DNA from 2 places in the Stenotrophomonas sp. 99219_Sma genome. Region 1 is predicted to be linked to the other one. Evidence: riboswitches for the same ligand, from Rfam matches in the RefSeq annotation. Region 1 holds a riboswitch; the other holds the start of a gene.
What was found. A riboswitch is a leader RNA that binds a small molecule or an ion and turns the genes downstream of it on or off. The one in region 1 is predicted to bind glycine.
Positions count from the first base shown of each region.

Region 2: another riboswitch for glycine. It lies ahead of ACZK13_RS18790 (trimeric intracellular cation channel family protein); the one in region 1 lies ahead of gcvP (aminomethyl-transferring glycine dehydrogenase).

Region 1 is NZ_CM151117.1:3,403,335-3,414,784, forward strand. Features, by position in the region: gene ACZK13_RS15665 (M2 family metallopeptidase) at 1-146, shown strand, start outside; gene ACZK13_RS15670 (hypothetical protein) at 442-834, opposite strand; gene ACZK13_RS15675 (siderophore-interacting protein) at 918-1,814, opposite strand; gene ACZK13_RS15680 (multidrug effflux MFS transporter) at 1,957-3,183, opposite strand; glycine riboswitch at 3,483-3,585, shown strand; gene gcvP (aminomethyl-transferring glycine dehydrogenase) at 3,648-6,515, shown strand; gene ACZK13_RS15690 (VOC family protein) at 6,608-7,018, opposite strand; gene ACZK13_RS15695 (amino acid permease) at 7,122-8,489, opposite strand; gene ACZK13_RS15700 (AraC family transcriptional regulator) at 8,571-9,293, opposite strand; partial or broken gene ACZK13_RS15705 (catalase) at 9,467-11,450, shown strand, end outside.
Region 2 is NZ_CM151117.1:4,118,831-4,130,280, reverse strand. Features, by position in the region: gene ACZK13_RS18805 (efflux RND transporter permease subunit) at 1-2,091, opposite strand, end outside; gene ACZK13_RS18800 (multidrug efflux RND transporter permease subunit) at 2,088-5,165, opposite strand; gene ACZK13_RS18795 (MdtA/MuxA family multidrug efflux RND transporter periplasmic adaptor subunit) at 5,162-6,328, opposite strand; gene ACZK13_RS18790 (trimeric intracellular cation channel family protein) at 6,614-7,231, opposite strand; glycine riboswitch at 7,313-7,418, opposite strand; glycine riboswitch at 7,432-7,521, opposite strand; gene ACZK13_RS18785 (GIY-YIG nuclease family protein) at 7,562-7,837, shown strand; gene ACZK13_RS18780 (nuclear transport factor 2 family protein) at 7,909-8,340, shown strand; gene ACZK13_RS18775 (hypothetical protein) at 8,345-8,782, shown strand; gene ACZK13_RS18770 (NAD(P)/FAD-dependent oxidoreductase) at 8,882-10,162, opposite strand; gene ACZK13_RS18765 (NYN domain-containing protein) at 10,286-11,065, shown strand; gene ACZK13_RS18760 (glutathione S-transferase family protein) at 11,210-11,450, shown strand, end outside.

The DNA.
Region 1 (11,450 bases):
CCACACTGAAGGAACTGACCGGCACCGACAAGCTCGATGCCGGCCCGATGATCGAGTACTTCAGCCCGGTCAACGAATGGCTGAAGCAGCAGAACGAAGGCCAGATGTGCGGCTGGCAGGCCAACGCGGCCCCGGCGGCGAAATGAGAAAAGGGGCGGGTCCGCAAGGATCCGCCCCTTTCCGGTAGTGCCGGCCGCTGACCGGCGACTACGCGATGAAGACCCAACGGGCAGCCGGCCAGCGGCCGGCTCTACCGAAACAGCAATCAAACGAAGGCCAGATGTGCGGCTGGCAGGCCAACGCGGCCCCGGCGGCGAAATGAGAAAAGGGGCGGGTCCGCGAGGATCCGCCCCTTTCCGGTAGTGCCGGCCGCTGGCCGGCAACTGCACGGTGGACATCTGTCTGGCAGCCGGCCAGCGGCCGGCTCTACCGAAATGCCTGTCAGCTGTTCTTCTTCGCCGCCATCGCTGCAGCCAGCTCGGCCTTGAATTCCTCGAAGGTCTGGCCCTTCTCCTTCGCTTCGGCCTGTGCGGCATCGCGCAGCGCATCGGAGTACATCAGGCGCACCGGCGTGCCGTTGCGCTCGTGCAGTTCACCGGCCTGCATGATCAGCGCCAGCACCTGCGCAGCGCTCTCGCTGTGGCCAGCGATGCGGCCGTCCATGCCCAGCACCCATTCGCCGTCACGGCGCACGACACCGGCCAGCAGGGTGCGCTGCGCATCGCGCAGCTCGGCATGCGGTTCCACCGGCGATGCCTGCGCGGCGGCCTTGTTGGCGGCCTGCTTTTCCTGGCGACGGCGCTGGTCGCGGCGGGTCTTGGAGCTGGTGGACATGGTGCGGTACCGCTGCGAAGGGGGGCGCAAGGATAGCGCACCCCGCCCGCAGCGCTGCTTCACGCGTGCTCGATCCAGCATGGTCAGTCCAGCACCTTGCCGTGCCGCCAGTAGCCCATGAAGGTGATCGCGCGGCGGTCCAGCCCGCAATCGCGCACCAGGTGGCGGCGGATCGCCATCACCGCCCCCGCCTCGCCCGCCACCCAGGCGTACAGCGGCCCGGCCACGCAGGTGTCGGCCTGCTCCCAGAGGATCTGCGTATCGACGTCGATCTCCTCCAGCGCATCGCCAGCAGGCACGCTCGAGGTCGCTGACAGCCGTTCCTGGACCGCCTGCAGCAGCGGCTGGCCATAGGCGGCCTGCCCACGCGGCAACCACACCAGCTCGGCCGTGGCCGGCGCCTTCAGGGGAACCGCATCACCGGCCTGCGCCACTTCCAGCAGGGCCAGCGCGCGCGGCGGATCCACCATGGCAGCCAGTTCCTCGAGGATGCCGGCTACCGCAGGCAACGCGGTTTCATCGGCCACCAGCAGCACCTGGCCGACACCGACCGGTGGCTTCCACTCCCAGCCTTCGCTGCTCTCGGCGCAGTCGGCGTCCGGGGCCAGCAGCACCACGCGATCGCCCGGCCGTGCATGCATGGCCCAGCGCGAAGCGGGTCCGGTCACCCCGTGGATGACGAAATCGACGTCGACCTCGCCCTGCTCCGCACGCAACTGGCGGATGGTGTAGGTGCGCATCGGCGGGCGCTGATCGTCCGGCAGGGCCCGATAGCGTGGGTACCAGTCGTCACCGCTGGGGACCTGCGGCACCTCCTGGCCGGGCAAGGGGAAGAACACCTTGATGCGCTGATCCGGGCCTTCGGTTTTCATCCGCGCCACGTCGGCACCGGTGAACACCATGCGGTCCAGGGAAGGGGAAAGAACGCGGCGCTCCTTCAGCGCCACCTCGAACAGGCGGTAGGTCTGCTGCGCAGCCATGGGGGAACCTCATGCAACGACATCGGATTGGCTGGCTGTCGTGCATCCACGCACCGGCTGGCTGGAATGCCCAGCCTAGTCCGGTTGTCCGCGGCTGCAAGGATGTGCCGGCATCCCCGTCCGCCCTACCCCTGCGCGCTGCTCAATGGCCCGTGCAGGCTGCCTGCGCCGCGCGCTCGCGCTGGTGTTCCCAGTACCAGAACACGAAGCCGGCGCCGAAGAACGCGGCCTGGCCCAGGGCCAGGTGCAGCGGGCTGGCGCTGAGCAGCGGCGATACCACGCCGGCCACCACGGTGCTGATCATCAGCTGCACGAAGGCCTGCAGCGACGAGGCCAGGCCGCGCTGGTGCGGGTACATGTCCAGCACCGCCAGCGCCAGGATCGGGAAGATCAGCGCCATGCCCATGCCGCCCAGGAAGATCGGCAGCACTGCCCACGGCAGCACGAACTGCGGCGACAGCGCCACGTAGCCGACGTTCAGCAGCACCGACAACGCGCACAGGCCGAACCCAATGGACACCTGGCGGGTGGGCGTAGTGTGCCCAGCCATGCGCCCGGACAGGAACGAGCCGGTGGTCATGCCACCGATGGTGGGAATGAACAGCCACGCAAAGCCGCCCTCGCCCAGGTGCAGGTGCTGCATCACGAACACCGGCGCCGAGGAGATGTACAGGAAGATGCCACCGAAACCGATGCTGCCGGCCAGCGCCAGGCGCAGGAAGCGCGGATTGAAGCCGATGCGTACGTAGTCACGCATCAACGTGCGCGGCGACAACGGCACGCGTGCTTCGACCGGATGGGTCTCCGGCAGGTAGCGCGCAGTGGCCGCCAGCAGGACCAGCCCGAACACCACCAGGAACCAGAAGATCAGCGGCCAGCCGGCGCCACTGAGCAGGATCCAGCCACCGATGATCGGCGCGATGGCCGGGGCGATACCGAACAGCATCGACACCTGGCTCATCAGCCGCTGCGCGTCGTGGCCGTGGTACAGGTCGCGGATCACCGCGCGGCCGACGATCATGCCGACACCCGCCGACAGGCCCTGCAGCGCACGGAACGCCAGCAGCGTGGTCAGGTCGGTGGACAGCGCGCAGCCAACCGAAGCGCCGACGAACACCACCAGGCCACCGAGGATCACCCACTTGCGGCCCCAGGCATCGGACAGCGGGCCGTGCGCCAGGCTCATCAGGCCGTAGAACAGCAGGTACACGCTGATGGTCTGCTGCACCGCCACTTCGTCCACCGCCAAGCGCTGGGCCAGCTGCGGGAACGCCGGGAAGATGGTGTCGATCGAGAACGGACCGAACATGGCCAGACCGGCGAGCAGCAGGGCCATGCGGCGGGTGGAGGGAGCAACAGCGGCGGTCATGGGGAAGGCGTCCGGCAGGGCCATGCGCGGCACGCACGGCGGGCGCCGGTCCCCTTCTGCAGGGACGGCGCCAGATGAATTCGGGTATCCGCCCATCATAGGTGGGGATTGCGCCCGATGCCATGCAGCGGTGCACAAAACGCACGACATGGCCATCGGCCATTCAGGCGCGGCGGCCATGTCTGGAGGCGGCCGGCGGGCCCGCAACGGGCTATAATCAGCGGGCAACACGGTGGGAGAAGCGGAACACCGCTGCCGAAGGCGCAACGCCCGTAATCGCTCAGGCCCGATACCACCCGTAACAGAACTCTGGAGAGACCGGTTCGATCCGGCGCCGAAGGGGCACGAAGCTGCGGTCCGCCGCGCTTTTAAACTCTCAGGCAAAAGGACAGAGGGGCGCCCCGCAGACCGCCGACCGGCGGCTTGTGCCCGTGCGTGTGCCCTTTCCTGACGGATCCTTCGCCATGTCCCAGAACACCCCTTCCCTGCGTGAGCTCGAGCACCACAATGCGTTCGTCGAGCGCCACATCGGCCCCAACGACGCCGAGATCGCGCAGATGCTCGATGTCGTCGGCCACGCGTCGCTGGATGGCATGACCGATGCCATCGTACCGGCCAAGATCAAGTCGCCGGCGCCGCTGGCGCTGCCGGAGTCGATGACCGAAGTGCAGGCACTGGCGAAGATCCGTGCGATCGCCGACAAGAACACCGTGCTGCGCAGCTTCATCGGCCAGGGCTACTACGGTACCCACACGCCGAACGTGATCCTGCGCAACATCCTGGAAAACCCGGCCTGGTACACCGCCTACACCCCGTACCAAGCGGAAATCTCGCAGGGCCGCATGGAAGCGCTGATCAACTTCCAGACCCTGTGCGCCGACCTCACCGGCATGGAAATCGCCAACGCCTCGCTGCTGGACGAAGCCACTGCCGCCGCCGAAGCGATGACCCTGGCCAAGCGTTCGGCCAAGTCGAAGTCGGACACCTTCTTCGTGCACGACGCCGTGCACCCGCAGACGCTGGAACTGCTGCGCACCCGCGCCGAGCCCATGGGCATCGTGCTGCGCGTGGGCACCCCGGCCGAAGCGCTGGAAGCGGAAGCCTTCGGCCTGCTGCTGCAGTATCCGGATACCTTCGGCCAGGTCGGCGACTACAAGGCGCTGGTCGATGCCGTGCACGCACGCGGCGGCCTGGTGGCCGTGGCCACCGACCTGCTGGCCCTGACCCTGCTGGCCGCCCCGGGCGAATGGGGCGCGGACATCGTGGTCGGCAACAGCCAGCGTTTCGGCGTGCCGTTCGGCTTCGGTGGCCCGCACGCCGCCTTCATGGCGTGCCGTGACGCCTACAAGCGCTCGATGCCGGGCCGCCTGATCGGCGTCTCGATCGACGCGCAGGGCAACCCGGCCTACCGCCTGACCCTGCAGACCCGCGAGCAGCACATCCGCCGCGAGAAGGCCACCTCCAACATCTGTACTGCACAGGTGCTGCTGGCGGTGATGGCGTCGATGTACGCCGTCTACCACGGCCCGGAAGGCCTGACCCGCATTGCCCGCCGCACCCATCGCCTGGCCTCGATCCTGGCCGCAGCGCTGCGCAATGCAGGCGTGCAGGTCGGTGGCGACTTCTTCGACACCCTGCATGTCACCGGCGTGCACGCCGATGAGATCCACGCCAAGGCCCGCGCCGCCGGCTACAACCTGCGCGCGATCGACAGCGACTCGGTCGGCATCAGCCTGGACGAAACCACTACCCGCGCCGACATCGTCGCCGTGGCTGCCGTGTTCGGTGCCTCGCTGGACGTCGACGCACTGGATGCCAGCACTGCCGATGCGCTGCCGGCCGGCCTGCTGCGCCAGTCCGCGTTCCTGACCCACCCGGTGTTCAACACCCACCATAGCGAGCACGAGCTGCTGCGCTACCTGCGTTCGCTGGCCGACAAGGACCTGGCAATGGACCGCACGATGATCCCGCTGGGCTCGTGCACCATGAAGCTCAACGCCACCGCCGAGATGATTCCGGTGACCTGGCCGGAGTTCTCGCAGATCCACCCGCTGGTGCCGGCCGACCAGGCGCTGGGCTACAAGGAACTGATCGACACGCTGGAAGCGATGCTGGTGGAATGCACCGGTTACGACGCGGTCAGCCTGCAGCCGAACTCCGGCGCGCAGGGCGAGTACGCCGGCCTGCTGGCGATCCGCGCCTACCACCGCTCGCGCGGTGAGGAACATCGCGATATCTGCCTGATTCCGGACTCGGCGCACGGCACCAACCCGGCCTCGGCACAGATGTGCGGCATGAAGGTGGTGGTGACCAAAACCGATGCCAACGGCAACGTCGACGTCGAGGACATCCGCCTCAACGCCGAGAAGTACAGCGACCGCCTGGCCGCGATCATGATGACCTACCCGTCCACGCACGGCGTGTTCGAGGAAGAGGTGGTGGAGATCTGCGAGATCATCCACAAGCACGGCGGCCAGGTGTACACCGACGGTGCCAACATGAACGCCCTGGTCGGCGTGGCCAAGCCGGGCAAGTGGGGTTCGGATGTTTCGCACCTGAACCTGCACAAGACCTTCTGCATCCCGCACGGTGGTGGCGGCCCGGGCGTCGGCCCGTGCGCGGTCAAGGAGCACCTGGCGCCGTTCCTGCCAGGCAAGCTGGGTGACAACGGCCCGGTCGGCATGGTCAGCGCCGCCAGCTTCGGCAGCGCCTCGATCCTGCCGATCAGCTGGATGTACATCGCGATGATGGGCCGCGACGGCCTGCGCAAGGCCACCCAGGTCGCGCAGCTCAACGCCAACTACATCGCCAAGCGCCTGGCCCCGCACTTCAAGACCCTCTACACCGGCCGCAACGGCCTGGTGGCACACGAGTGCATCCTGGACGTACGCCCGCTGGAGAAGACCAGCGGCATCGGCGCCGAGGACGTGGCCAAGCGCCTGATCGACTTCGGCTTCCACGCCCCGACCCTGAGCTTCCCGGTGGCCGGCACGCTGATGGTCGAGCCGACCGAGAGCGAGTCGCTGCACGAGCTGGATCGCTTCATCGACGCGATGATCCAGATCCGCGAGGAGATCACCGCGATCGAAGACGGCCGCCTGGACCGCGAGGACAACCCGCTGAAGAACGCGCCGCATACCGCGACCGCCGTGACCGCCAGCGAATGGACCCACGCCTACCCGCGTGAACTGGCTGCGTTCCCGCTGGCCAGCCTGAAGCAGAGCAAGTACTGGCCGCCGGTGGCCCGTGTCGACAACGTGTACGGCGACAAGAACGTGATGTGCGCCTGCATCCCGGTCGATGCCTACAAGGACGATGAAGTCGAGGCGTGATTCCTCGCTGCATCGGTAAACAGAACGGCCCGCGCAAGCGGGCCGTTTTCATAAGCGCGTGTGGACCAAGGTCCACACCCACAAACATCCGATCACGGATCCGGCATCTGCCCCAGGCTCAACTGCCACGACACGCCGAAGCGGTCCTGCACCCAGCCGTAGCGGTTGCTGAAGTCATAGTCGCCTACCGGCATCAACCAATGGCCGCCCTCACCCAGCACGCGTGCGGCACGTTCGAACTGCTCGGCGCCGGAGCACTCCACGAACAGCGAGATCGACGGCGAGAATGTGAAATCGTGCACATCCAGGCTGTCAAAGCACAGGTAATGGGTGCCGCCGAGCAGGAAGATGGCCTGGCGCACCTGCCCGGGCACGCCGGCGCCGGCTCCCTCGGGGTGCCGTTGCAGGGCCAGCAGGTGGAAGTCGGCAAAGGCTTCGGCGTACAGGGCCAGGGCGGCCTCAGCCTGGCCGGTGAACATCAGGAAGGGGCGGCTGCGCAGCATGCGGTACTCCTGGTCGACGGGCCGCGGACGGCCCACACGATCAGGATGGCACGGCGGATGTGCAGCCCCCGTGGTAGTGCCGGCCGCTGGCCGGCAGCTTCAATCACGCCTCGCGCATGCGCCGTGCGATGGCGCTGCTGGTGGCGATCGTGGCGGTCAACGCCACCATCGACAGGAACTGCAGGCGGGTGTGCGACTCACTCAGCAGCAGGCCGAAGATCAGTGCCAGGATCGCCAGCGCACAGACGGTCAGCCACGGGAATCCGGCCATGCGGAACGGCAGGCGGGTGCCGAGGCGGTCGGCCCGGCGGCGCAGCACCAGCTGCGAAACCAGCGACAGCGTCCACACCAGCAGGCAGGTGGAACCGACGATGTTCAGCAGCACCGGCAGTACCCGGTCCGGGAACAGCAGTTCCATCACCGTGGCGGCAAAGCCGAACAGCACGCTGGCCAGCACGGCGATCACCGGCACCTGGCGCGGGTCGGTCCAGCCGAGCACGGCCGGGGCTTCGCGGCGCTGCGCCAGCGAATACATCATGCGCGAGGCACCGTAGAGGTTGGCATTGAGCGCCGACAGCAGCGCGATCACCGCGATCAGGGTGATGGCCGTACCCGCGCCCGGGATGCGGGCAATATCCAGCACCGCAGCGAACGGCGACTTCAGCGCCTCGCTGGTCCACGGCACCACGGCGATGATCACGCTCAGCGAGCCGATGTAGAACACCAGGATGCGCCAGGCCACGGTGCGGATGGCACGGGCAATGCTGCGCTCGGGATCTTCGGTTTCGGCCGCAGCGACGGCTACGATCTCGGTGCCGCCAAAGGCAAAAACGACAACCAGCAGCGCCGCGCCGATGCCGGCCAGCCCCTTCGGCGCGAAGCCGCCATGCTCGGTGAAGTTGCTCAAGCCCGGCGAGGTGACCTGCGGCAGCCAGCCCATCAGCAGCGCCACACCGATGGCGATGAAGGCCAGGATCGCCGCCACCTTGAGGATGGCGAACCAGAATTCGAACTCGCCGAAGTTCTTCACCCCGAGCAGATTGATCGCGGTGAAGAACAGCATGAAGGCCAGCGCCGCCATCGGTACCGGTATCGCCGGCCAGACCGTGGCAAGAAGCCCGGCCGCGCCTACCGCCTCGGCGGCGATCACGATCACCAGCTGCACCCACCACAGCCAGCCCACGGTGGCGCCGGCGGTGGCTCCCATGGCATCAGCGGCATAGACCGAGAACGCGCCACTGGTCGGCTTGGCCGCCGCCATCTCGCCCAGTGCGTTCATCACGATGATCACCAGCGCACCAGCGACCAGATACGACACCAGAACCGCCGGGCCGGCCGCCTGTACACCCACGCCCGAGCCGAGGAACAGGCCGGCGCCGATGGCGCTGCCCAGGCCCATCATGATCAGCTGGCGGGGCTTGAGCGAGTGCCCGAGGCGGGACGGCGAAGCGGTCGGAATCGAGTTGGGCATCGGCAGGGCTGGCGGCGGCTACAGGGGCGACACCTTACCCTGTCCCGTGCCCACGGGGATAGGCACAGCGCAGCAGGCGGCTCAGGCCAGCGCCGGCTCGCCGACGTTGCCACCAATACGGGCCCGGTAGGCGCGCGGCGAGAAACCGGTTTCAGCCTTGAACTTGCGGGTAAAGGCGCTCTGGTCGCTGAAACCGCAGGCCTGGCCGATGCAGGCGATGCTGTCGTCACCGTGCAGCAGGTGCATGGCCATCTGGATCCGCAGCCGGGTCAGCACCTGCTGCGGGGTCATCTGGAACACCTTGCGGAAGCTGCGCTCCAGCTTGGACAGCGAGAAGCCGGTGATGTCCAGCAGGGTCTGCATGCGCACGTTCTCGGCGTAGTGCGCATTGAGGTGGGCCAGGGCCAGCCGCAGCTGCTCGTATTGGGTGCCCAGGCTGTCCTTCTGGCCGAGGTCGCGGGATATGCCGATCAGGCCCTCGATGGCCCCATCGACCACCAGCGGGCGCTTGCAGGTCAGGCACCAGCCCGGTTCGCGGTTGGCGAACAGGTGCAGCTCCATCAGGTTCTCGATCACCTCACCGGACAGCACGCGGGCGTCCTGGTCGACGTAGTCCGCACTGAGGCCGGTCGGGTAGATTTCAGCAGCGGTACGCCCGATCACGTCCTTGCGCGCGCGCAGGCCCAGCCGCCGCAGCATGGTCTGGTTGACGTGGGTGTAACGCCCCTGAAGGTCCTTGATGAAGAACAGCACATCCGGGATGGCGTCGAACAGGGCTTCGATGTCGGCGGGCTCGACTCGCATGGGGCAAGCATACCCGAGCCTGCTTTTGCCTGTACGTTCACCTTTGCCGGACCTCGGTTTAACGGGCTCGGTTCCAGTGTCGTGGTTCTCTTTCAGATCCTCCGGAGCCAACGTCAATGGCCGCCAGCAAGCCGACCGGCAAGCGCGCAACCACCCACGCTGAAAACCAACACCGGGGCAACGGTGATGAACTGCACCAGCAGGCCGGGAGCAGCCATCCGGTGATGACCACCGATCAGGGCATCCCGGTGGCGGACAACCAGAACTCCCTGCGGCAGGGAGCTCGGGGGCCCACGCTGCTGGAGGACTTCATCCTGCGCGAGAAGATCACCCACTTCGATCACGAACGCATTCCCGAGCGCATCGTGCACGCACGTGGCAGCGCAGCACATGGCTACTTCGAACTGACCCGATCGCTGAAAGCGCATACCCGCGCGCGCGTCCTGACCGAGGTAGGCGTGAAGACACCCGTGTTCACCCGCTTCTCGACGGTAGCCGGTGGCGCAGGCTCGGTGGACACCCCGCGCGACGTGCGCGGCTTCGCGGTCAAGTTCTATACCAAGGAGGGCAACTGGGACCTGGTCGGCAACAACATCCCGGTGTTCTTCATCCAGGACGCCATGAAATTCCCGGACCTGGTGCACGCGGTGAAGATGGAACCGGACCGTGCCTTCCCGCAGGCGGCCACGGCCCACGACACCTTCTGGGATTTCATCTCGCTCATGCCCGAGTCGATGCACATGATCATGTGGGCAATGAGCGACCGTGCCATTCCGCGTTCGCTGCGCATGATCGAAGGCTTCGGCGTGCACAGCTTCCGCCTGCTGAACGAGGCAGGTGAGTCGACCTTCGTCAAGTTCCACTGGCGGCCGAAGCTGGGCATCCAGTCAACGGTCTGGGACGAAGCGCTGAAGCTGCAGTCGGCCGACAATGACTTCCATCGCCGTGACCTGTTCGAGGCCATCCAGCGCGGTGACTTCCCGGAATGGGAGCTGGCAGTGCAGCTGTTTACGGAAGAAGAGGCCGACGCATTCCCGTTCGATCATCTGGACCCGACCAAGATCATTCCCGAATCACTGGTGCCGTTGCAGGTCATCGGCCGCATGGTGCTGGACCGCTGGCCGGACAACTTCTTCGCCGAGACCGAGCAGGTGGCGTTCTGCCCGGCCAACGTGCCGCCCGGCATTGACTTCAGCAACGACCCGCTGCTGCAGGGGCGCCTGTTCTCCTATCTGGACACCCAGCTGCTGCGCCTGGGCGGCCCCAACTTCCACCAGATCCCGGTGAATGCTCCGAAGTGCCCGTTTGCCAATCATCAGCGCGACGGCCACATGCAGATGCAGGTTCCCAAGGGCCGGGTGGCCTACGATCCCAGCTCGCTGCAGGAAGACACACCGCGCGAGGCCTCAAGCGGATTCCGCAGTCACGCCAGCACGGACGATGGCCGCAAGGGCCGCATCCGCGCGGAGAGCTTTGCCGACCACTACAGCCAGGCCCGCATGTTCTTCCGTAGCCTTGAAAAGCCGGAACAGGCCCATCTGGCATCAGCGCTGGTGTTCGAGTTGTCCAAGGTGGAAACGCTGAAGGTGCGGGTGCGTACCCTCAGCCACCTGCGCAATATCGACGACTCACTGGCACAGCGCGTGGCTGACGGGTTGGCGTTGCCTGCACTCCCCGCCCCCGCGCCGACTGCCACCCCGGTGCGGGACATGCCCCCCGCTCCCGAGGTACGCGTGATCGGGCGCAACAAGCCTACCCTGCAGGGTCGCTGCATCGGCATCCTGTTCGATGAAGGCTCCGACGCTCGCATCATTGCCAGCCTGAGCAAAGCAGCCAGGAAAGCAGGTGCAGACGTGAAGCTGGTCGCCCCCAAAGTGGGTGGCGCCACGCTCAGCGACGGCGCCTTGCAGGCGGCGGATGGGCAGCTGGCGGGCACCCCCTCGGCCGTGTTCGATGCGGTGGCCGTAGTGCTCAGCCCGGAAGCCGCGAAGGCTTTGTCGAAAGAGAGTGCAGCCATCGAATTCGTCAGCCAGGCGTGGGCGCACCTGAAGGCCATTGCCAGCGATGCCGGCGGCCATGCGCTGCTGAAGGCAGCAAGGGTCGGCAACGATGCCGGCATCGTCGAAGCGGAAGATGCCAAGGCCTTCCTGGCGGTCG
Region 2 (11,450 bases), 720 kb from region 1:
GTCCACCAGTTCGGGCAGGCCACGCAGCGCGGCCGCCACCTTCGGCGCCCATTCGCGCAGTGGTGCTGTATCGGCCGACAGCAGCTGGAACTCGTACTTGCCGCTGCTGCCGGCGCCCTCCAGGCGGATGTCCTGGTCCACCCACAGATAGAGATTGCCGCCGGGCAGCTTGGGCAGCCGCGCGCGCAGGCGGTCGATCACCTGTTGGCTGGACACCTTGCGCTCGGCCAGCGGCTTCATCTTGATCATGATGAAGGCGTTGTTGACCCCGTTGATGCCACCGATGTAGCCGATGATGTCCTCGATGGCCGGATCGGACAGCAACAGCTTCCTGTACGCGTCGATCTTCGGTTGCATGGCCTGGAAGGACAGGCCGTCATCGCCGCGCGCGAAGCCGCGCAGCTGCGCGGTGTCCTGCTTGGGCACGATGCCCTTGGGCACCTGCTGGAACAGCCACGTGTTAAGCGCGATGACTGCAACGAAGGCCAGCAACGGCCAGCGCAGCCGGCGCAGGCTGGCCTGAAGCGTGCGCAGGTAGGCGCTGCGCACACGTTCGAACAGCGCATTGCTGCCCCGCTGCCAGCGCGAGGGTTGCTGCGCGGCATCCACGAACAATCGTGCACACAGCATCGGCACCAGGCTCAGCGCGACCAGCACGGAGACCGTCATGGCCGCCACCAGGGTCAACGAGAATTCGCGGAACAGGCGTTCGACGAAGTCGTCCAGGAACAGGATGGAGACGAACACCACGGCCAGTGCAACGTTCATCGACAGCAGCGTGGCACCGACTTCCGATGCACCCCGTACTGCCGCCTGCCAGCGGTCGGCGCCCAGTTCGCGATGGCGGGCGATGTTCTCCAGCACCACGATGGCATCGTCCACCACCAGCACGGCGGCGACGATCAGCGCCATCAATGAAAGCGTATTGAGTGAGAAGCCCATCAGCGCGATCAGCGCCAGCGTGCCGAACAGCACCACCGGAATCGCCACGCTGGGCACCAGCGCTGCACGCCAGTGGCCGAGGAAGCCGAGCACCACCAGCACCACCAGCACGATCGCCAGCACCAGCGTGAGCTCTGCTTCGTGCAGGGTGGCGCGGATCACCGGCGAGCGGTCCATCACCAGCCGCATGTCCACGCCGGAGGGCAACAGCGCATGCAGTTGCGGTAGCTGCGCCTGGATGGCATCAACGGTGGCGATGATGTTGGCGCCGGGTTGGCGGCTGACGATCAGCAGCACGGCGGGGCGTTCGTTGTGGAAGCCGCTGGCGTAACGGTCTTCCACGCCATCGGCAACGGCGGCGACATCGCCCAGCCGCAGCGTGCGGTCGTCGCTCACCTTCAGAGCCAGTTCGCGGTACTGCGCGGCCTGGCGCAGCTGCAGCGGCGCTTCCAGCTGCCACTGCTGGCGGTCATCGCCCACGGCACCCAGCGGGCGCATGGCGTTGGCGCGGCCGATGGCCTGGGCCACGTCCTCCAGCGCCAGGCCTGCATGGTTCAGTGCATTCGGGTCCAGCGAGACACGCACGGCGGGCAAGGCGCTGCCGCCCACCTGCACTTCGCCCACGCCCGGTACCTGCGACAGCTTCTGCGCCAGCACGGTGGAGGCCAGGTCATACAGCTGGCCTGGCGAACGCGTGTCCGAGGTCAGTGCCAGCGCCAGGATCGGTGCCTGTGAGGGATTGACCTTGCGGTACTGCGGCATGCCGGGCATACCACTGGGCAACTGCCCGCGTGCAAGATTGATGGCGGCCTGCACTTCACGCGCTGCCTCATCGATGTCGCGGCCGAGTACGAACTTCAGTTCGATCTGGGTCTGGCCCTGGGTGCTGGCCGAGTCGATGCGTGAGATGCCGGGCAGGCTGCCCAGTGCGCGCTCCAGCGGCGTGGCGACGGTGGCTGCCATCGACTCGGGCGAGGCGCCGGGCAGGCTGGCACTGACTTCAATGGCCGGGTAATCGACCTGTGGCAGCGGCGCCACCGGCAACAGGCGCAATGCCAGCAGGCCGGCCAGCACCAGCGCCACCGCCAGCAGGATCGTCGCTACCGGGCGCTGCACGCAGGCCTGCGCCAGGCGCGCGATGGGGGTCACGCGCTCGCCTCGTCAACGGCCACCGGGGACGTCGCACGGCCACGCTGCAGGCGATCAAAGGCCAGGTAGATCACCGGCGTGGTGAACAGGGTCAGTACCTGGCTGACCAGCAGCCCCCCTACCATCACCCAGCCCAGTGGCTGCCGCAGCTCGGCGCCGGAACCGCTGGCCAGCATCAGCGGCACTGCGCCGAACAGCGCGGCCAGCGTGGTCATCAGGATCGGCCGGAAGCGCAGCAGCGCGGCCTGATGGATCGCCTCGCGCGGTGACATGCCGCGTGTGCGCTGCGCGTCCAGCGCGAAGTCGATCATCATGATCGCGTTCTTCTTCACCAGGCCGATCAGCAGCACGATGCCGATCACCGCGATCAGGTCCAGGCTGCGTCCGCTTACCCACAGTGCCGCCAACGCACCGACGGTGGCCGAGGGCAGGGTGGAGAGGATGGTGATGGGGTGGATGAAGCTCTCGTAGAGCACGCCCAGCACGATGTACATCACCACCACCGCGGCCAGGATCAGCCACAGTGTGGACGACAGCGAGCTGCTGAAGGCCGCTGCGGCACCCTGCAGGCGAAGTTCGATGCTCTGCGGCAGGTTCACCTGTGCGCGCGCGGCGTGCACAGCCTCCACCGCTTCGCCCAGCGAAGCACCCGGGGCAAGGTTGAACGACAGCGTGGCCGCCGGGAACTGGCCGACATGGTTGCGCAGCAGGGCGGTCGGGCCCAGATCCACGCGTGCCACCGCACCCAGCGGCACGGTCTGCCCACTGCTGCTGCGCACACGCAGGCCCGTGATCGCCTCCGGCCCGGGCTGTCGTGAAGGATCGGCCTCCAGCACCACCCGGTACTGGCTGGCCTGGGTGAAGATGGTCGAAATCTGGCGCTGCCCATAGGCGTCGTACAGCGCATCGGCTACTGCTTCCACGCTTACGCCCAGGCGCGCCGCCGCATCGCGGTCGATCGCCACGCGCGCCTGCCGGCCCTGCATCTGCAGATCGCTGGCGACATCGCGCAGTGCAGGTTGCTGGCGTAGCGCCTGCAGCAGCTTCGGGGTCCAGCGTTCCAGTGTTTCAAGATCCGGCGTGGTCAGGGTGAACTGGTACTGGGTGCGGCTGATGCGGTCTTCGATGCCCAGCTCCTGTACCGGCTGCAGGTACAGGGTGATGCCGGGGATCTTCGACACGCGCTGTTGCAGGCGCGCCATCACTACGGCGGCGCTATCGCGGTCGCCGTGCGGTTTCAGCTCGATCAGCAGGCGGCCGGTATTGAGCGTGGCGTTGTTGCCGTCCACGCCGATGTAGGAGGACACACTGGCCACCGCCGGGTCTGCTTCGATGGCCGTGGACAGCGCCTGCTGGCGCTCGCGCATGGCCTGGAACGAGATCGCCTGTGGTGCCTCGCTGATGCCCTGCACCAGGCCGGCATCCTGCACCGGGAAGAAGCCCTTGGGCACGGCGAAGTACAGCGCCACGGTCAGTGCGAGGGTGGCAACGGTGGCCAGCAGCATCAGCGGCTGGCGCTGCAGCACCCAGCGCAGCTGGCGGTCGTAGAGGCCGATGACGCGGTCGAAGACATCGGGCGCATGTGCAGTCTTCGCGTGCGGCTTCAGGAACCGCGCGCACAGCATCGGCGTCAGCGTCAGCGAGACCACCAGCGAAATGCCGATGGCTACAGCCAGTGTCACTGCGAACTCATGGAACAGTGCACCCACCAGGCCGGCCATGAACAGCAGCGGGATCAGCACCGCGATCAGCGAAACAGTCAGCGACACCAGGGTGAAGCCGATCTCGGCTGCGCCTTTCAGCGCTGCATCGCGGGGGCTTTCACCTTCCTCCAGATGGCGGGCGATGTTCTCCAGCATCACGATGGCATCGTCCACCACGAAGCCGGTGGCGATGGTCAGCGCCATCAGCGTGAGGTTGTTGAGCGAGTAGCCGGCCAGCAGCATCACCGCAAAGGTGCCGATGAGCGACAGCGGTACCGCGACGCTGGGAATGAGCGTGGCCGGCAGATTGCGCAGGAACACCCAGGTGACCAGCACTACCAGGCCGATGGCCAGTACTGGTTCTTTCTGCACGCCGCGCACCGACGCGCGGATCGATTCGGTACGGTCGCTCAGTACATTCATCTGCACGCCGGCGGGCAGCGTGGCCTGCAGCTGCGGCAGCAGCGTACGCACCTGCTCGACCACGGCGATCACGTTGGCGCCGGGCTGGCGCTGGATGTTCACCAGCACTGCCGGCGTGGTACCGCTCCACGCAGCCAACTGGCGGTTCTCGGCGCCATCGGTAATGGTGGCTACATCGCCCAGCCGCAGCGGCGCGCCGTCGCGCCAGGCCAGTACCAGGGCACGGTACTCATCCACGCTGCGCATCTGATCGTTGGCATCGAGCATCACCGCGCGGATCGGGCCATCGAAACTGCCCTTGGGCAGGTTGACGTTGGCGGCGGCGATGGCGGTGCGGATGTGGTCCATGCCCAGGTTGTTGGCGGCCAGCGCCGCTGGATTGACCTGGATGCGCACCGCCGGGCGCTGGCCACCGGCCAGGCTGACCAGGCCGACGCCGGGCAACTGCGCCAGGCGCTGGGCGATGCGCGTATCCACCAGATCGTGCACCTGCGGCAGCGACAGGCCTTGCGAGGTCACCGCCAAGGTCAGGATGGGGGTGTCGGCCGGGTTGACCTTGCGGTACACCGGCGGCACAGGCAGGTCCCCGGGCAGGAAGCTGCCCGCCGCGTTGATGGCGGCCTGCACGTCCTGCTCGGCCACACCCAGCGACACCTCCAGCCCGAACTGCAGGGTAATGACCGAGGCGCCACCGGAACTGGTCGACGACAGTTGTTTCAGGCCGGGAATCTGCCCGAGTTGGCGCTCCAGCGGTGCGGTGATGGTGCGTGTGGTCAGTTCGGGGCTGGCCCCCGGATACAGCGTGGTGATCTGGATGATCGGGTAATCGACCTGCGGCAGCGCGGCCACCGGCAGCAGGCGATAGGCCAGCACGCCGGACAGCAGCAGCGCCACCATCAGGAGAGTCGTTGCGACCGGGCGCAGGATGAACGGGCGCGAGAGGTTCATGCGCCGGCCTTGGTCGCGGCCTCCTCGGTGATGATCTCCACCGCCGTGCCGTCTTCCAGCCCGTCGATGCCTTCAATCACCACCTTGTCCCCTGCGGCCAGCCCGGAGCGCACGGCCACGCGTCCATCATCGGCTGGACCGAGCACCACGGTGCGGCGTTGTGCCTTGCTGTCCTTGTCGACGATATGCACGTAGTTGCCCTGGCTGCCGAACTGCACGGCGGCATCGGGAATCAGCAGCGCGGGCTGCTCGCCCAGCTGCAGGCGGACGTTGACGAACTGGTTGGGGAACAGCGCCAGATCGTGGTTGTCGAAGTGCGCACGCAGTTTCAACGTGCCGGTGGTGGTATCGATGCGGTTGTCGACGCTGGACAGCGAGCCGCGGGCCAGCTGCCGGCGTTCTTCGCGGTCCCAGGTTTCCACCGCCAGTGCCGGTTGCGCCTGCACGGCATCGAGCAGCGCAGGCAGCTCGGGTTCGGGCACGGTGAACAGCACGCTGATCGGCGCGGTCTGCGCCAGCGTCACCAGGCCTTCGGCATCGCTGGCGCGCACCAGGTTGCCCACGTCCAACCGGCGCAGCCCGACGCGGCCACTGACCGGCGCGGTGATGCGGGTGTACTGCAGCTGCAGGCGCGCTTCATCAACAGACGCCTGATCGCTGAGGCGGCGGCCCTGCAGCTGGCGCACCTTGCTCTGCTGGTCGCTCAGTTCCTGCCCGGACACGTAGTTCTGCTTCTGCAGTTCGCGGTAGCGCTGCAGCTGGCGCTCGGCGTTTTCCAGCTCGGCCAGATTCTGCTGCTGGGTACCCTGCGCCTGTGCCAGCTTCACTTCATACGGGCGCGGGTCGATCTGCGCCAGCAGGTCGCCGGCCTTCACCTGCTGGCCTTCCTGGAAATGCAGCCGCAGCAGTTCGCCATCCACGCGGCTGCGTACCACCACGCTGTGCAGCGGGGTGACCGTACCGACCGCCTTCAGGCGCAGCACCAGCGGCTCGGCGCTGGCGCGTGCCACGCGTACCGGCACCGTCTTGCCCGGCGCATCGTCGCTGCTGCCGGCGCCGTTCCGGGGCCACAGCCACCACGCCAGAACGGCGACGAGGGCGATGGCCAGCACCGCCCACAACAGGCGGGCACGACGGAAGCGGGAATTTTCGGCGACAGACATGGGGCATCCTGCGCCCTGCGCGCGCAGGGACATGCGGGCCCGTCGGCGCGTTCACGGCACCACGGGCAGCGGGGAGGGAGTTGTCTGGCGGGGCCGCGGGCGCGGCGTGGCTGGATGCCGTCGCGGCAGCGACGGGGTGACAATGGTAGCCAATCACCCCGGCCAATGCCGTATGACCATGGTCATGCAACGCATTCGGTAGTGCCGGCCGCTGGCCGGCAACCTGCCGGAATCTGCGGGCGTGTGCCGTGTTGCCGGCCAGCGGCCGACACTACCGACAAACAATCAATGCACTTCGTCGTGATAGACGAACTTCGGCATTTCCCAGCGGTAGTGGATCGCCAGCAGGCGCAGCGCGAAGCCGCCGCCGAGGCAGCACAGGATCGCGGTGGCGTCGGCCACGCCCCAGTGCAGCAGCAACAGGTAGGCCGCGCCGGTCAGCAGCGCGATGATCGCGTACAGCTCCTTCTGGAAGATCAGCGGCACCTCGTTGCAGAGAATGTCGCGCAGCACGCCGCCGAAGGCGCCGGTCAGCATGCCGGCGATCAGCACGATCGGCATGGCATGGCCGGCCTCGCGCGCGATCGAGCAGCCGATCAGGGTGAAGGCGATCAGGCCCAGGCCATCGAGCACCAGGAAGGTGCGGCGGAAGTGGTGCATCCAGCGCGCCACCCAGGTGGCGATCAGCGCCGCGCACACGGTGAAGCCCAGGTACTCGGGATGCTTCACCCAGCCCAGCGGGTAGTGGCCGAGCAGGATGTCGCGCAGCGAACCGCCTCCGAGGGCGGTGACGCAGGCGATCATGACCACGCCGAACAGGTCCATGCGGCGGCGGCCGGCGGACAGCGCGCCGGTCATGGCTTCGGCGGAAATGGCGATCAGGTAGATGATGGACAACAGCATGGGGCAGGCTCCGGGCGCGGTGGGCCGGCCATGCGCCACTATCGCCACTGCCTGCGCAATGACGGGATGACGATGGCCGGTGCCGCTCCCGCTGTCCTTTTGCCTGAGAGTTCAGCGGCATGGGCCGCGTGCCCCTTCGGCGGATCGTGCCGGGCATGCCCGGTGACCTCTCTCCAGCTCGGCGAGTCGAATGCATGGTTGGTGGGATTCCAGCCCACCGGCCTGAGCGATCATGGGAGCCTGCGCCTTCGGCGGGCGCCAGCGCGGCGCCTCTCTCCTGCATTCGGGCGCCAGTATATCCGCTGCAGTGCAGCACGGCATAATCCGGGCATGGCCCCGTCCCTCCGACCCTGGTTCCTGTACCTGCTCGAATGCCGCGATGGCAGCTATTACGCCGGCATCAGCACCGACGTGGATGCGCGTTTCGCTGCCCACCAGGCCGGCAAGGGCGCGCGTTACACCCGGGCGCGGCCGCCGCTGCGCGTGCTGGCCGTACGCGAGTACCCGGACCGGGCTGCCGCCTCGCGGGCCGAGTGGCAACTCAAGCAGCAGCCGCGCGAACGCAAGCTGGCCTGGCTGCAGGAACCGGCCGAGACGCTTCTGTAGATCCACGCCATGCGTGGATGGGCCACTTGGCCCATGCCATGATCACCCCGCGCCCAGAGCTGGAGCCCCGGATGTCCACGATTGCCCTGCTGTTCGCTCTTTCCGCAGCAACGAGCCCCACTGCCGATCCGGCCACCCTCGAGGCCATTGAAGCCACCTGCCACGATTACGTCGACGGCCAGCTGGAAGCCGACCCGCAGCGCGTCGCCCGCTCCCTGCACCCGGACCTGGCCAAGCGCGCGGTCCTCGGCGATACGCCCGACGAACGCCTGGGCCTGCGCCGCATGTCGAAGGAAGAACTGGTGGCGCTGACGAAGCAGGGCGCGTTGAAGACCCCGAAGGATCAATGGGACCGCCGCTGCACGGTGCTGGACGTGACCGGCAACGCCGCCTCGGTGCGACTGGAAACCCCGTGGTTCGTCGACTACTTCCACATGGGGCGCTTCGACCAGCGCTGGGTCATCGTCAACGCACTGTGGTACGCGAAACCAAAGGCGCAGTAGAGCGATGCGTGCCGCCGGCAAAGCATGGATCTGCGTCGTCATGCTGGTCGCCGGCATCGCGCTGCTGCCTGGCCTGCTGTACCTGCTCGGGTTGGCGCTGGTGGAAGGCCGGCCGAACTTGGCCGACCGCACGCCCAGCGGTGTGGCCGCGTGCAGCAGCGAACCGCGGGCGGGATACCAGCCGATGAATCCCTGGAGCTTCACGACGCGGTTCTTCGATCCTGAAGCGTTGAAGAAGGCGACTGATGTCGAGCGCGAAGCGTTCTGGGTTGCACGCCGCCACCTGATGCGGCAGCCAAGGCACGACATGCTGCGCTGGCATCTCAGCAGTACCGCACTGACAATCTGGATCACCCGGCATTGGAGTACCGCGCAGATTGCTGATGCCGCGAGGAAGGAGGATTTCTGCCGCACCTGGTCGAAACGGCGGGTGGCCCGATGAACCGGTAGATCCACGCCATGCGTGGATGGTGTTGACGGGGTCAGAGCCCTTTCCTGCGGAAAGGGATCCGACCGCGCAGCAGCCGGCCAGCGGCCGGCACTACCGTCGGGGTCGCCGGTCTTCCTGATCATCACCGAAGATGATGCGCGCGCTGCGCTGGTAGCTCCAGTACGCCACGGCCCAGTTCAGCAGCACCACGATGCGGTTGCGGAAGCCGATCAGGAAGAACACGTGCGCGGCCAGCCAGAACCACCAGGCCAGCACGCCGGAAAGCTGCAGCCGGCCCAGGTGCACGATCGCGGCCATGCGGCCGATGGTGGCCAGGTTGCCGAAGTCGGCGTACTTGAACGGCCCCGGTGCTGCCTTGCCATGCAGACGCGCGCGGATCACCTCGGCCACGTACTTGCCCATCTGCTTGGCGGCGGGCGCGACGCCGGGCACCGGCTTGCCATTGGCCTGGTTCAGCGCGGCCAGATCGCCGGCCACGAACAGTTCGGGGTGCCCGGGCAGGGTGAGGTCGGGTTGCACCTGCACGCGTCCGGCGCGGTCCAGTGGCACCTCCAGCGTGCGCGCCAGTGGTGAAGCGGCCACACCGGCGGCCCACACCACGGTGCGTGCCGGCACGAATTGATCACCGAGCTTGAATCCCAGGCTGTCGATGTCGCTCACCGGGGTACCGGTCAGTACTTCCACGCCCAGCTTTTCCAGCTGACGGCGCGCCTTCAGCGAAAGCACTTCCGGGAACGAAGACAACACGCGTGGGCCGGCCTCGACCAGCCGCACCTTGGCGCTGGCTGGGTCGATGTGGCGGAACTCGTTGCGCAGCGTATGCCGCGCGATCTCGGCCAGAGTGCCGGCCAGTTCGACGCCGGTAGGTCCACCACCAACCACGGCAAAGCTCAGCCATGCGGCCTTCTTCGCCGGGTCCGGTTCCGCCTCTGCGCGCTCGAACGCCAGCAGCAGCTTGCGGCGCAACGCAATGGCATCGTCCAGCGTCTTCAGACCGGGCGCATCATCGGCCCATTGGTCGTTGCCGAAGTAGGCGTGGGTGGCGCCGGTAGCCAGCAGCAGGCTGTCGTAGTCCAGCGTGCTGCCATCGGCCATGCGGATCTGCCGGGCCTGCTTGTCGATGGTCACCACTTCGCCGAGGCGGACTTCCACATTGCGCTGGTGGCCGAGGATGTGGCGCAGCGGTGCGGCGATATCCGGGGCGGACAGGCCGGCGGTGGCCACCTGGTACAGCAGCGGCTGGAACAGATGGTGGTTGCGGCGGTCGACCAGGGTGATGCGTATGCGCTCGCGGGCCAGGGCACGGGTGGCCCAGAGACCGGCAAAACCGCCGCCGACAACAACCAGGTGGGGAACGCGCTCGCGACTCATCGACTCACTCCAGTGGGGGCATTGGGGGAAGCGCCTGGCATCTTCGCACGATGGCGCCCTGTCACGTCAGCGCCGGCATGGATCGGCGATACTCGGGTTCAGGCAACCGCCCGTGAGGAGCCCATGAGCGAACCGGAAAAGCGCATCGCCCTGTTGATCGACGCCGACAATGCGCCGGCCTCGAAGATCGACGAGGTCCTGGCTGAAGTCGCCCGCTACGGCGTGGCCAATGTGCGCCGCGCCTATGGCAACTGGAAGAGCCCGCGGTTGAAGGGTTGGGAGGCCGTGCTGCACGAATATGCGATCCGCCCGATCCAGCAGTTCGCCTACAGCAAGGGCAAGAATGCCTCGGACATGGCGATGGTGATCGATGCCATGGACCTGCTGTACGCGCGCAATCTCGATGGCTTCGCCATCGTGTCCAGCGATGCCGATTTCACCCCGATGGTGATGCGCCTGCTGACCGACGGTGTGAAGGTCTATGGCTTCGGCGAGAAGAAAACCCCGGAGCCGTTCGTCAACGCGTGCTCGAAGTTCACCTATCTGGAAGCGCTGGGCCAGACCCATGCCAGCGTGCCGGATACCGAACAGGCGTCCAGCGAACAGGCATCGAACGAGCCTGTTGCCAACGACGATGCCCGGCCACGCAAGAGCGGTGCGGAAATGCGCAGCGATACGCGGCTGGTGAAGATGCTGCGCCGTGCGGTGTCCTCGGCCGAGGGCGAGGATGGCTGGTCGCACCTTGGCCCGGTCGGCAGCCAGATCGGCAACCAGGCCTCGTTCGATCCGCGCAACTACGGTTACGGCAAGCTCAGTGACCTGCTGGCAGCGATCGGGCTGTTCGAGCTGAAGAAGGACGGCAAGTCCTCCTACGTGCGCGCGCTGCCGAAGAAAAACCGGTAGTGCCGGCCGCTGGCCGGAAAAGAACCGGTAGTGCCGGCCGCTGGCCGGCAAGCCCCAGATGCCAGATCCCGCATCCGGCACGCACATCTCCACTCCGATCAGGCGTATCGTTGCCGCTCGCATTGCCAGCAAGGAAAAACCCGCATGTTGAAGATCTGGGGCCGCCGCAATTCCAGCAACGTCCGCAAGGTGCTGTGGTGCGCCGAGGAGATCGGCCTGCCGTATGAATCCATCGAGGTTGGTGGCAGCCATGGCGGCACGCAGACGCCGGAGTACCTGGCGATGAATCCCAACAGCCTGGTGCCGGTGATCGAAGACCATGGCCTGCCGCTGTGGGAATCGAATGCCATCGTGCGCTATCTGAGTGCGCGCTACGCGCTGGGCA